Regions from separate parts of the Sphingomonas sp. SP4 genome, predicted to be linked through region 2. Evidence: riboswitches for the same ligand, from Rfam matches in the RefSeq annotation. Region 2 holds a riboswitch; the other holds the start of a gene.
What was found. A riboswitch is a leader RNA that binds a small molecule or an ion and turns the genes downstream of it on or off. The one in region 2 is predicted to bind fluoride.
Positions count from the first base shown of each region.

Region 1: it holds a riboswitch for fluoride, as region 2 does, so the genes downstream of both, crcB (fluoride efflux transporter CrcB) here and AC4GYV_RS12390 (hypothetical protein) in region 2, are expected to answer to the same signal.

Region 1 is NZ_JBZFLE010000001.1:960,803-966,243, forward strand. Features, by position in the region: gene mutL (DNA mismatch repair endonuclease MutL) at 1-1,296, shown strand, start outside; fluoride riboswitch at 1,328-1,389, shown strand; gene crcB (fluoride efflux transporter CrcB) at 1,413-1,796, shown strand; gene ppa (inorganic diphosphatase) at 1,793-2,341, shown strand; gene AC4GYV_RS04795 (outer membrane beta-barrel protein) at 2,698-3,606, shown strand; gene ilvC (ketol-acid reductoisomerase) at 3,692-4,663, opposite strand; gene miaA (tRNA (adenosine(37)-N6)-dimethylallyltransferase MiaA) at 4,673-5,441, opposite strand, start outside.
Region 2 is NZ_JBZFLE010000002.1:615,233-620,673, forward strand. Features, by position in the region: gene AC4GYV_RS12370 (AI-2E family transporter) at 1-931, shown strand, start outside; gene AC4GYV_RS12375 (FKBP-type peptidyl-prolyl cis-trans isomerase) at 933-1,433, opposite strand; gene rpsU (30S ribosomal protein S21) at 1,451-1,657, opposite strand; gene AC4GYV_RS12385 (murein L,D-transpeptidase catalytic domain family protein) at 2,186-2,872, shown strand; gene AC4GYV_RS12390 (hypothetical protein) at 2,881-3,204, opposite strand; fluoride riboswitch at 3,405-3,466, opposite strand; gene AC4GYV_RS12395 (hypothetical protein) at 3,695-3,970, opposite strand; gene AC4GYV_RS12400 (PilZ domain-containing protein) at 4,185-4,703, shown strand; gene AC4GYV_RS12405 (L,D-transpeptidase family protein) at 4,706-5,441, opposite strand, start outside.

The DNA.
Region 1 (5,441 bases), on a different contig from region 2:
CCCCGCGCGGAATATGCGGCCTGCCTCGATTCGGTGAAGCGCCTCGCGATGGCGCGGAGCGACGTAAGCTTCACGCTCGATCATGACGGACGGCGGATCCTGACGCTCCAGCCGTCCGAGGCACCTGCACGCGTGGCAGCTTTGCTTGCCCACGAACTCGATCGGCATGGGGTGGGCATCGATTGCGCCCGCGACGGATTGCGGCTGACCGGCGTCATCAGCCTGCCGACCTTCAACCGCGGCATTGCTGATCAGCAGTTCCTGTTCGTCAACTCGCGGCCAGTGAAAGATCGTCTGCTCGTTGGCGCGCTTCGCGCCGCGTACCGCGACCTTGTCGCCCGGGATCGCCACCCCATCGCAGCACTGTTTCTCGAGGTGCCGCTCGAAGAGGTCGACGTTAACGTTCATCCGGCGAAGACCGAAGTCCGCTTCCGCGATCCCGCAGCCGTGCGCGGCCTCATCGTTGGCGGTCTCCGCCGGGCGCTGGACGACGAAAGCCAGCGTAGCGCCGCACGCGAGCAAGCCGCGACTCCGGTCATGTGGACGACGAGCGCGACCTACGACGAAGCGATCAATGGCCATCCAATTAATAGTGTGATGGGAGCGACAGACTGGCCGGTCCCCTCAACGGGCCCAGCAGTCGTCGCGGAGGCCAAGCGCCTGTTCGAGCCCGCGCCTCTGGCGCGCGCCGAGCCCGCGACGCAGCCCGTCCCCAGCTACCCATTAGGCGTTGCGCGCGGGCAGGTGGCTGCAACTTATATTGTGGCCGAGGCGGAGGACGGGCTGGTCATCGTCGACCAGCATGCGGCTCACGAGCGGCTGGTGCTTGAACGCATGCGCGCTGCGAGGGAAGGGGGCACAATCTCGCGCCAGGCCTTGCTCATCCCCGAAGTTGTCGAGCTTGAGGAGACCGACTGCGACCGGCTCGAAGGTGCCGCCAACGAGCTGGCGGATATGGGCCTGGAGCTGGAACGCTTTGGCCCAATGGCGATGATCGTCCGTGCGGTGCCGGCCGCCTTGGGCAAGACCGATGCTGCAGAGCTGTTGGCGGACCTCTCTTCGGAAATCGCGGAACTCGGCGGCCCCCTGAGCCTGCGCGACAAGCTCGACCTGGTGGCGGCCACGATCGCTTGTCACGGATCCGTCCGAGCCGGACGCATACTGTCCGTCGCCGAAATGAATGCTCTGCTTCGGGAAATGGAGATCACTCCGCGCTCCGGCCAGTGCAACCACGGACGGCCTACCTGGGTGAAGCTCGGCCATTCAGAGATTGAGAAACTCTTCGGCCGCAAGTGAGACTTGATCGGCGCCGACTCATTGTTAGATGCCGAGCTCAGGGAATGGGGTCTCCCTTATAACCGCCGATCGGCTGATGGCTCCTACAGGCTCATTCGTGATGCAGTAGGAGGAACATGCTTTATCTTCTCGTTTTCGTCGGCGCAGGAATTGGCGGGGCATTACGTCATGGCGCCAACACTGCTGCCGCGCGCCTGCTAGGCTACAATCTTCCCTACGGCACTTTGATCGTAAACGTCGTCGGATCATTCGTGATGGGGGCGCTCGCAGGCTATTTCGCTCTGCGCCCGGGAATCTCGCAGCACGTCCGCCTGTTCCTCACCACCGGAATTCTTGGTGGTTTCACGACATTTTCCACTTTCTCACTCGACACTGCTCTTCTAATCGAGCGCAACAGCTACGCGCTCGCGGCCGGCTATGTGATCGGTTCGGTGGGCGCGGGTATTGCAGCCTTCTTCTTTGGGCTGGCCATTTTCGAACGCAGGATTCCATTACCTTGAATATCGATCTGATTCCCGTCGGCGATAACCCGCCCGAGAGCCTCAACGTTATCATCGAAGTCCCGGTCGGCGGCGAGCCGGTCAAATATGAGTTCGACAAGAAGTCGGGCGCCTTGTTCGTCGATCGTATTCTCCACACGCCGATGCGCTATCCCGCCAACTACGGCTTCGTTCCGCACACCCTTTCGCCCGACGGCGATCCGTTGGACGCACTGGTCATCGCTCGCTCTCCGTTCGTTCCTGGCTGCGTGGTCCGTGCGCGACCGATCGGTGTCCTCAACTTGGAGGACGAGCACGGCGGGGACGAGAAGTTGATTTGCGTGCCGGTGGATTCGACCTTCCCTTATTATTCGGATGTCGGCGAGAGGCAGGACCTGCCGTCGATCGTCCTTGCCCAGATCGAGCATTTCTTCACCCACTATAAGGACCTGGAAGCCGAGAAGTGGGTGCGCGTGGGTCATTGGGGCAATGCGGAAGATGCCCGTCGCATCGTTGTCGAAGCGATTGAGCGCGGCCGTCAGCAGAAGGCTGGAGCGGGCGCATAAACTTTTAACGCGAATTCTGACTAGCCGCGGCGCCTACCAAAAACAGGAGTTGGGAGATGGCGGATTGCAACCTGATCCATGTCGCGCACGTGAGGCTGAGGAGCAGGATCTGGCTCAAGCTGCTGGGAATGGGCGATGTTGCGGAAGCGCATCGTAAGTTCCAGCGCGCGTCATCTCGAACGTGCCCGTACGGGGATCGTGGAAGGCAAGAATCGCCAATTAACTCTCCTTGATAAATGTTGCAGTTCGACAACGCTCGTCTGGAAAATCATTGCGAAATGGCCGCAGCGCATTGTCGGGCGGTCGCGAGCCGGTGTAGGCCGCGACCACTAGTTTTCGATCGAAAGGGGATCCTAGTGAAAACTCTATATGCTGGTATCGCTACGGCGGTTGCGCTTGCTGCGACACCCGCTCTAGCCGAGGCCCCAACCGGGCCTCGCGTCGAGATTTTCGGCGGCTTTGACAATATTCGTGAAGACATTCCGCAGGCACCGCTCGGCCAAATCGTCGAGGGGCAGGAAGTTCGGTTGGAAAACACCGGTTTCCTCTATGGCCTCGGTGTGGGCTGGGACTTCCCGGTCAGCAACTCCATTGCCGTCGGCATCGACGGTGAGGTGAGCGGCAGCACTGCCAAGCTGACGAAGAGCTTTGCGGGTCAGATCATCTACAACGGAGCTGGTCCGTTTGTTGATGAAGACGACGAAACATATTACGTCGATTATTACGCGGATCTTCATTACAAGATGAAGCCGAAGTGGGACTGGTACATCGGTCCTCGCGTCAGCTTCTCGGTGTCGCCGAACGCCAATATCTACATCAAGGGCGGCTACACGAGCCTGAAGGTCAACCGTAGCGTTGTCTTCAACGACAGCGAGACCGGTGATCGCCTCAATCCGGCCACCGATTTCGATCCGGATTTCGTCGATTTCACTCCGGTTCCGAACTACGGCAGCTCGCGCTGGCTTCACGGCTGGCGCCTTGGTGCAGGTGCCCAGGTCGGTCTCGGCGGTGGTTTCTACACCGGCGGTGAAGTCCGTTACTCGCACTACAACGAAGGTGTGACCCGTTGGCAGGGCGTCCTGTCGCTGGGTTACCACTTCAACCACGCGGCTCCGCCGCCTCCGCCGCCTCCGCCGCCCCCGCCGCCTCCGCCGCCTCCGGCGACGCAGACGTGCCCGGACGGTTCGGTGATCCTGGCGACGGATACCTGCCCGGCACCGCCGCCTCCGCCTCCGCCGCCTCCGCCGGCGCCAGAGCGCGGCTAAGGCCGAACGGTAAGTGCAAAAAGGGGAAGGCGCTGCGGCTCAGCCGCAGCGCCTTTTTCTTTGTTCAGTGAACTGTTGAGGCGCGTCAGGAGATCGAGCGTAGCCGCTCGAACACTTGCTCGATCATTGCAGCTCGCGCTTCATCGCGGGCGGCTCGCAAGCGCGGGTAGCCCTGCGCTTCTTCGTCTTTCAGCTGGTCTGAAAACCGTCCGGCGCGAACTTCCTGCAGGATCGCCTCCATTCTGGCTTTCACGCCTCGGTCGACGATACGCTTGCCGCCGACCGTGGCACCCAGTTCCGCAGTATTGGAAATCGCCTCACGCATGCCTGCGATCCCGCGCGCCTCGATCAGCTCCGCAATTAGCTTCAGCTCACCTACGCATTCGAGATAAGCGACTTCAGGCGAGATGCCGCCGCCCACCAGCGTCTCGAAGCCAGCCATCAGCAATTCCGGAACACCGCCCCAGACGACCGCCTGCTCATTGAACAGATCGGCTTCGGCTTCTTCAGCAAAACTCGACGCGATCAAACCGGCACGACCGCTGCCGATCGCCTTCCCATAGGCGAGGGCGATGTCTCGAGCGTTTCCGGTTGCGTCCTGCTCGACGGCCCAAAGGGCGATCATGCCCTTGCCTTGCTGGTAGAGCGATCGCAGCGCCGTCCCCGGCCCTTTTGGCGCGATCAGGAACACATCCAGGTCCCCACGCGGCTCAACGAACCCAAACCGAATTGACAGGCCGTGGCTGAAGCCCAGCGCTGCACCTCGCCGCAACTGCGGTTCCACCTCGGCGTAGAGCGAGCCGTGGATCTCATCCGGGGCCAGCATCATCACCACATCCGCGGATCGAACAGCATCTTCGAGCAGGGCGGTCTCGAGGCCGGCAGCCTCAGCCTCGATCATGCTTCCTGAGCCACCGCGAAGCCCAACCACCACGTCGACGCCGCTATCATGCAGGTTCAGCGCCTGCGCTCGCCCCTGATTGCCGTAACCGAGAATTGCGACGCGCTTCCCCCTTAGCGCAGAGGGATCGATATCGGCGTCGCGCAGCAGTTCCATGGCCGTGGACTAGGCCGTTGTTGAAAGCAGTTCCAGCGCCCGGGGTAGGGACGCATCCTCCATGGGTTCGGTAAAGCGCGGCCATTCAGCTGGGGGCTGATGCGCGAACCACGTATATTGGCGCTTGGCATACCGCCGGGTGGCTTGCTGCCCGGCCGCGACCGCCTCTTCCACTGTTGCGTCACCCGATAGGAGGCAGGCAAGCTCGCGCACCCCAATCCCTCTCATCACTGGCAAGTGGGGATTGAGATTGCGGGCCAGAAGCAACTGGACCTCTTCGATCGCGCCTTGCCGAACCATTTGCGAAAAGCGTTCGTCGCAGCGGCCGTAGAGCCAGTCCCTTGGCGGAAGCAGGATGATCGGGCGGAGGTTGATCTCCCGTCCAATTCCGCCCTCTCTTTCTTGCTGCCAATGGGCCAGGCGGCGGCCCGTCGAAAGTGCAACTTCGAGCGCACGTGCAATGCGCGCCGTATCAGTAGGACCGAGCCTTCCCGCAGCTTCCGGATCGAGGTGGACGAGCCTCTCACGGTTCACGGCGACAGGGGACGCTCGGACCTCCTGTCGAATAGTCTCGTCTATCGGCGGGACGGGCGCGATACCTTCAAGCAATGTGCGCAAGTAGAGGCCAGTCCCGCCCGCAAGGATCGGAATGCGCCCGCTCGAATGGATCTCCGCGATCTCTTCGCGGGCTCGACTCGCCCAGTCCGCCGCGGAGCACGCCATGGACCCATCTAGATACCCGTAGAGTCGATGCTGGGCGCGATGCCGTTCTTCCAAG
Region 2 (5,441 bases):
GATCATTGGCGGGGCGATCTTTGCCGTGTTTCTCGACGGCGGCACGCGCTTGCTCGGGCGGGTCCTTCCGATCCCGCGGCCCTGGCGGCTGGTCCTTACTTGCCTCCTCGGCTTCGGCTTCCTCGGTTGGGTCTTTTATTTCGCGGGCACGACAATAGCCGCGCAGTTCGAGGACCTGCGCCAAGTGGTAACCGCGCAGTTCGACAAGCTGATGGTTTTCGCAGAGTCGCTTGGCCTGGTTCCTCAAGGCCCGCCGGGCAACATCGGCTCAGAGCTCCTCGGATCGGTTGGCCGGCTCACCAGCGCGGTCGGGAGCGCGATCGGCGCAGTCACCAGCGTCATCGCGATGATCGTGATCGGCATCTTCCTCGCCGCCGAGCCGCGCATCTACGACCGTGGGATCGCATGGATGCTCCCGGTTCGACATCGCGCCGGCTTCTACCGTGTTGCGGCGCACGTCGGCTTCACGCTCCGTCGCTTGTTGTTCGGGCGGCTCGTCGGAATGATCTTCGAAGGCTTCTTTACCTGGGCGATGCTGACGATCGGCGGAGTCCCCATGGCGGCGTTGCTCGGCCTCGTGACCGGCGTCCTCGCGTTCATTCCGAATATCGGCGCCATCACGTCGGGCGTGCTGATGGTCGCCGTTGGATTCAGCGCGGGGCCGCATCAGGGTGTCTACGCGATCTTCGTCTATTTCTTCGTCCAGAACATCGACGGCTATTTCGTCGTGCCATACATCGCCCGCCGTACGGTCGATCTCGCACCCGCGGTGGTACTTGCGATGCAGCTGCTCATGGGCGCGCTGTTCGGCATCCTCGGCGTACTCTTCGCCGACCCGATCCTCGCAACGTTGAAGGTCGTTCTGATTGACCTCAGTCGCCAGCAGGCAGCGAAGGAAGGCGAAGGACCGGAGGTGGTCGAGCCGACTTAGGTCAGCGCTGCTGGGGCATCTGCTGCATGAGCTGAGCACCGCCACGAACGATCTTCTGCACCTGCACTTCGAAGGTGAGGTTGCTGTTCGGCGGGAAGCCCTGGGGACGCTGTCCGTTCGGGAAAGCCAGCTTCTGCGGCATGGTGAAGCGGTACTGGCCGCCTTCCTGCATCTTGGTCATCGCCTCGGCGAAGCCCGGGAAGACGCCCGCCATCGTGAATGGCTGCGGGCCGCCGTGGTTCTGGCTGGCATCGAATACCGTGCCGTCATCGAATGTGCCGACATAGTCGAGCATTGCAGCGTCGCCGGCTTGGATCGGCTCGCCGGTGCCGGCTCGCAGAGTCCGGAATTGCAGGCCGCTGGCGGTCACCTCGGGACGAAGGGAGCCAGCGCCTAGCCAGGCAAGTCCGATGCCGGCGGCGATGATGACGATGAACGCCAGCCAAAGCGCAACGGCCCGGCCGGAGTTGGCGGGACGGTGAGCGGCTTCGGCGACGGACACTTTTGTGTCGCTAAGGCTTAGCGTGAGCCTTCGCGCTCGGCGCGCTTGCGCTCGAGCTTGCGGGCGCGGCGGATTGCAGCGGCACGCTCACGGGCACGCTTCTCCGACGGCTTCTCATAATGGCGGCGCAGCTTCATCTCGCGGTAGACGCCCTCGCGCTGCAGCTTCTTCTTGAGCGCGCGCAGCGCCTGCTCGACATTATTGTCGCGAACGATGATCTGCATAAAGTCCCGTCAACTCCTAGTATTTGTTCGCGCCGCCCCAAATCGCTGAAAACGCGGAGGTTTTCCTAGCGGCACGCCAGCGGCCTCCGGAGGATCAACCTGCGGCGGCGAGGCGCCCCTTAGCAGTGGTTCGAAACCCGTTCAACCCATCGAAGAAGACCACTCGTCTCTCGGCCGCCCACTCCTCTTCCAGTGGACCTTTCCGAATATGACCTTCCGCGCCACATAGTTTGCACTTCGCGCCCAAACCATTGAAAAACATAGTACATTTACCATATCTAGCCAGCTAGAGCGGGGCATCGAAGCCAATCAGCGCGATACTTAACGCTATGCACATTGGGTCCGTCATTGAGTGCGACCAATCTGGGCGTGTCAAAGTCAGCCATTTTGACGCTGAGACACTTCGAGGGTCTATGCACTGCGATGAAACGCCCAAGGGACGCGGTGGAACGCGAAAACCAGGGATATGGGTTATCCACCGTTAACTCATTGAATGTTACAACCATCGTTCGTTTCGGGAGGGTAGTAGTGACGTTGAATCGGCGTGAAATATTGCGTCTGGGGGCCATGGGGGCAGCCGGGGCAATCATTTCTTCTTCAGCAAGTTCGAGCGTTCTGCCCATTCTGGCACCGACGCAGCCGAACCCTGCCGCGCCTAATCCATACGCTACCGTGCCGCAGCAGCCGGTCGTCCCGACCGCTCCGGGCGGCATCGATCCGCAGCTTTTCGCGAAGGCCAAGGCCGCGCTCGACCAGCACAAGATCTGGGCTCGTGATTCGGTCGGCATCGTCGACTTCTCGCGGCCTTCCAGCGAGCCGCGCTTCTACGTCGTGAACCTGGTGGACGGTTCGGTTGAATCGCACCGCGTTGCGCACGGCCGCGGTTCCGATCCCGATCACAGCGGTTTCGTCGAGCGCTTCTCGAACAATTTCGGCTCCTATGCGAGCTCAAACGGCGCCTACACGACAGGCGACTATTACGACGGCAAGTACGGCCTCTCCATGAAAGTCCGCGGTCTCGACTGGTCGAACTACAATGCCGAACCGCGCGCGATCGTCATTCACAATGCGTGGTACGCCGAAGACGACATGATCCCGATTCACGGCAAGCTCGGACGCTCCGAAGGCTGCTTCGCCATGTCGCGCAAGAGCCAGTACGATGTGATGCGCAAGCTCGCGGGCGGCCGCATGATCTACGCGGAAAAGCTCGCCTAAACACTCGTCTAGGATTCGGTGGTGGTTTGAAGGATGTCATCCTTCAGCAGCCCGTTCGCTGCGTGCACGAGCGTTTGCAATTGCGAGCTCATCATTTGGCTCGTCTGAATGGCACAGGTGTAGTCGGGGCTTAGCCGGATCGACCCCTTCTCGTCGGCAAGCAGCATCCCTGCATTGAGTAGCGCTTGAACCTTCCTGCGGGTCGTTTCCCGATTAAGGCCGGTGGCCGCAGCGATCGAACTCACGTTGCATTTGGTGAGTAGCTTGGGCGGCATGGGGTTTCGCACGTCCTGATGCGCCTTATCGAAGTCCAGCCTGGTGAACTTTTCCATGGTGATCGCCGCGGTCGCAAGGATGATTAGTGCGGAATCATGATCGAGCCCAAGGTGCGAGCGCCAATTCTCCAAAAGGCGTAATGTCATCAACGCCAGACGCAGCCCTGCCGGTCTGGACTTCGCTGATACTTCCCGTTTTTGAATGCTAAGAGATGAAGCAGGCACTTTGAGTAATATTCTCCGCCTGACGCACGAATGCGCAAGTAGGAGTGATCAGCCGTTCGGCGGTTAAAGGGATAACCCCATTCCCTATAATTGGCACTTAGAGCTGCGCACGAAGGGATCAAGGCTGGGTTATTGCACAATTTGTGCAGTTGCGACCCGTTCGTCGCGCATCGAGAGTCTAGTGTAGTTGAAGGCTCGCCGGCTTTTGGCCCCCAAAGCAAATCCGGAGAGTTCAGGAAGGGCGATCAACCGAGTGCCCTTTTGGTGCAACGGTCCCATGGTCGCCCCGTGGGCCGTTGCATTCGCTGCTAGATCGAGGCGATCAGACCCGGCCGAACTCGAGGCGCACTCCGCGATGGTCTCCTGCCTCCCAGGCGATCCGGCCAGCAAGCGAGCGAGCGCCAACCTTTAGGGTCACATCCGTGCCGGCCTCTGGAAGGTCCCGCCCGAGCAACTTCGCTCCCGAAATCGAGAGATCCTCAATGAGCGCAGGTTTTGCATCGCCTGCGAAGATGACGGAGGCAGATATCCCGACCCGCTTCCGTTGAATCCATCGGCGTCCACCAGGACCGTCCTTGCGCTTACCGAAAACTGACACAGCCCAACTCCTCGATGTCAGGAGATACGCTGCACGCGTGTGATCGGCACACAAGCTTCCTTGCGGCGCATGTACCAAGGCGAGACGAATCGCTCGCGCCGCCGGAATCAGCGAAACAGACAAGGCAACTCACTTGGTAACCACTCGGCAAGGTGTCGAGCATAGGCTTCTTGTCGAGGTCGCCAATGACCTCCGCAGGAGGAGTAGCGCGACCATGCCCGACGTTCTCGTCTATGAGCGAGCGACGCCATCCTTCGCTGCTGGGCTCGCTAAGCGTGGCCATCACATCGTCTACCGCGTGAACGAGTCCAACCACTGTCCCGGGTGCGGGCGGTCGCAATGGTATATCGGGCGGATGAGTGCAGAGTGCGGCTTCTGTGGAACCGCCGTGCCCCTAGCCGAAACGGGCGTTCAGGAAGCTGTTACGTCGGGGCCGCGGCCGCGCAACGTCGGCACGGCGGATCAGCGGCGCTTTCCCCGCATGCCTGCGAAGAACCGGAAGCTGAAGCTTCTGGTCGACGGTTCGCCCGCGAATTTCGCCATCCACGACATCTCCGAGGGCGGCGTGAAGGGCGATCATGTTGCCAACCTCGTTCCCGGCTCGAAGGTCCATGTCCGCTTCGAGGGCGGGATCCTCGTGCCCGCGGTCGTGCGTTGGACCGAGGACGGAATGGTGGGCTTGGCCTTCATCGACCCGATCATCCTCGATCGGTCCAGCCAGCCCCGGAACTAGCCTTAGCGGGTCGCGACTTGACCGGCCGGTTTCGGCTTGGGCTTAGGCTGTTGACCCGCAGCTTGCTCCTCAGGCTTCGCCTTCGGTACCGTCAGGCTCGCACCGCCATCCCTCATCTGGAGCGCGGCCATCGCCTTTGAATCGCGGCCGTACAGATCCTTGTAGTCAACGATGGTGCCGTCAACGAGCGCTGCCGAGCTGAAGTAGACGATGTAGACCGGAAGCGGCTTCACGAAGTTCGCCTGCACGGTCTTCTTGCTGTCGAGCGCCGCCTGGATCTTGTCCGCCGTCCAAGGACCGTTGTCGTCTCCCAGAAGTTCGGTCGCGAGATCGAGGATGTGCTGGGTACGGACGCAGCCATGACTGAGCGCGCGCGTCGAATCGTTGAAACGGCTCCGCGCGTTGGTGTCGTGAAGGTAGATCGCCTTGGAATTCGGCATCACGAACTTGACCTGGCCCAGCGCGTTGGTGGGTCCCGGCGGCTGCTGCCAATACATGACCTTGCCGCCCGGCCCCTTGATCGGGATGAAGCCCTTCTTGCCTGCAGCTTCGCGTTCGATGCTCTTGGGGACGTTCCAGGCAGGATTGAGCACCACCCCAACGGCGGTCGCATTGAGCTGAGGCGTCGGCGTGGAGAGCTTGCCGGCGATGGCACGCTGCTTCCAGCGGTTCACGCCATTTTCCACCAGCGTCGCATGGAAGCCGGGCACATTGACGATGATATATTTGTTGCCGAGG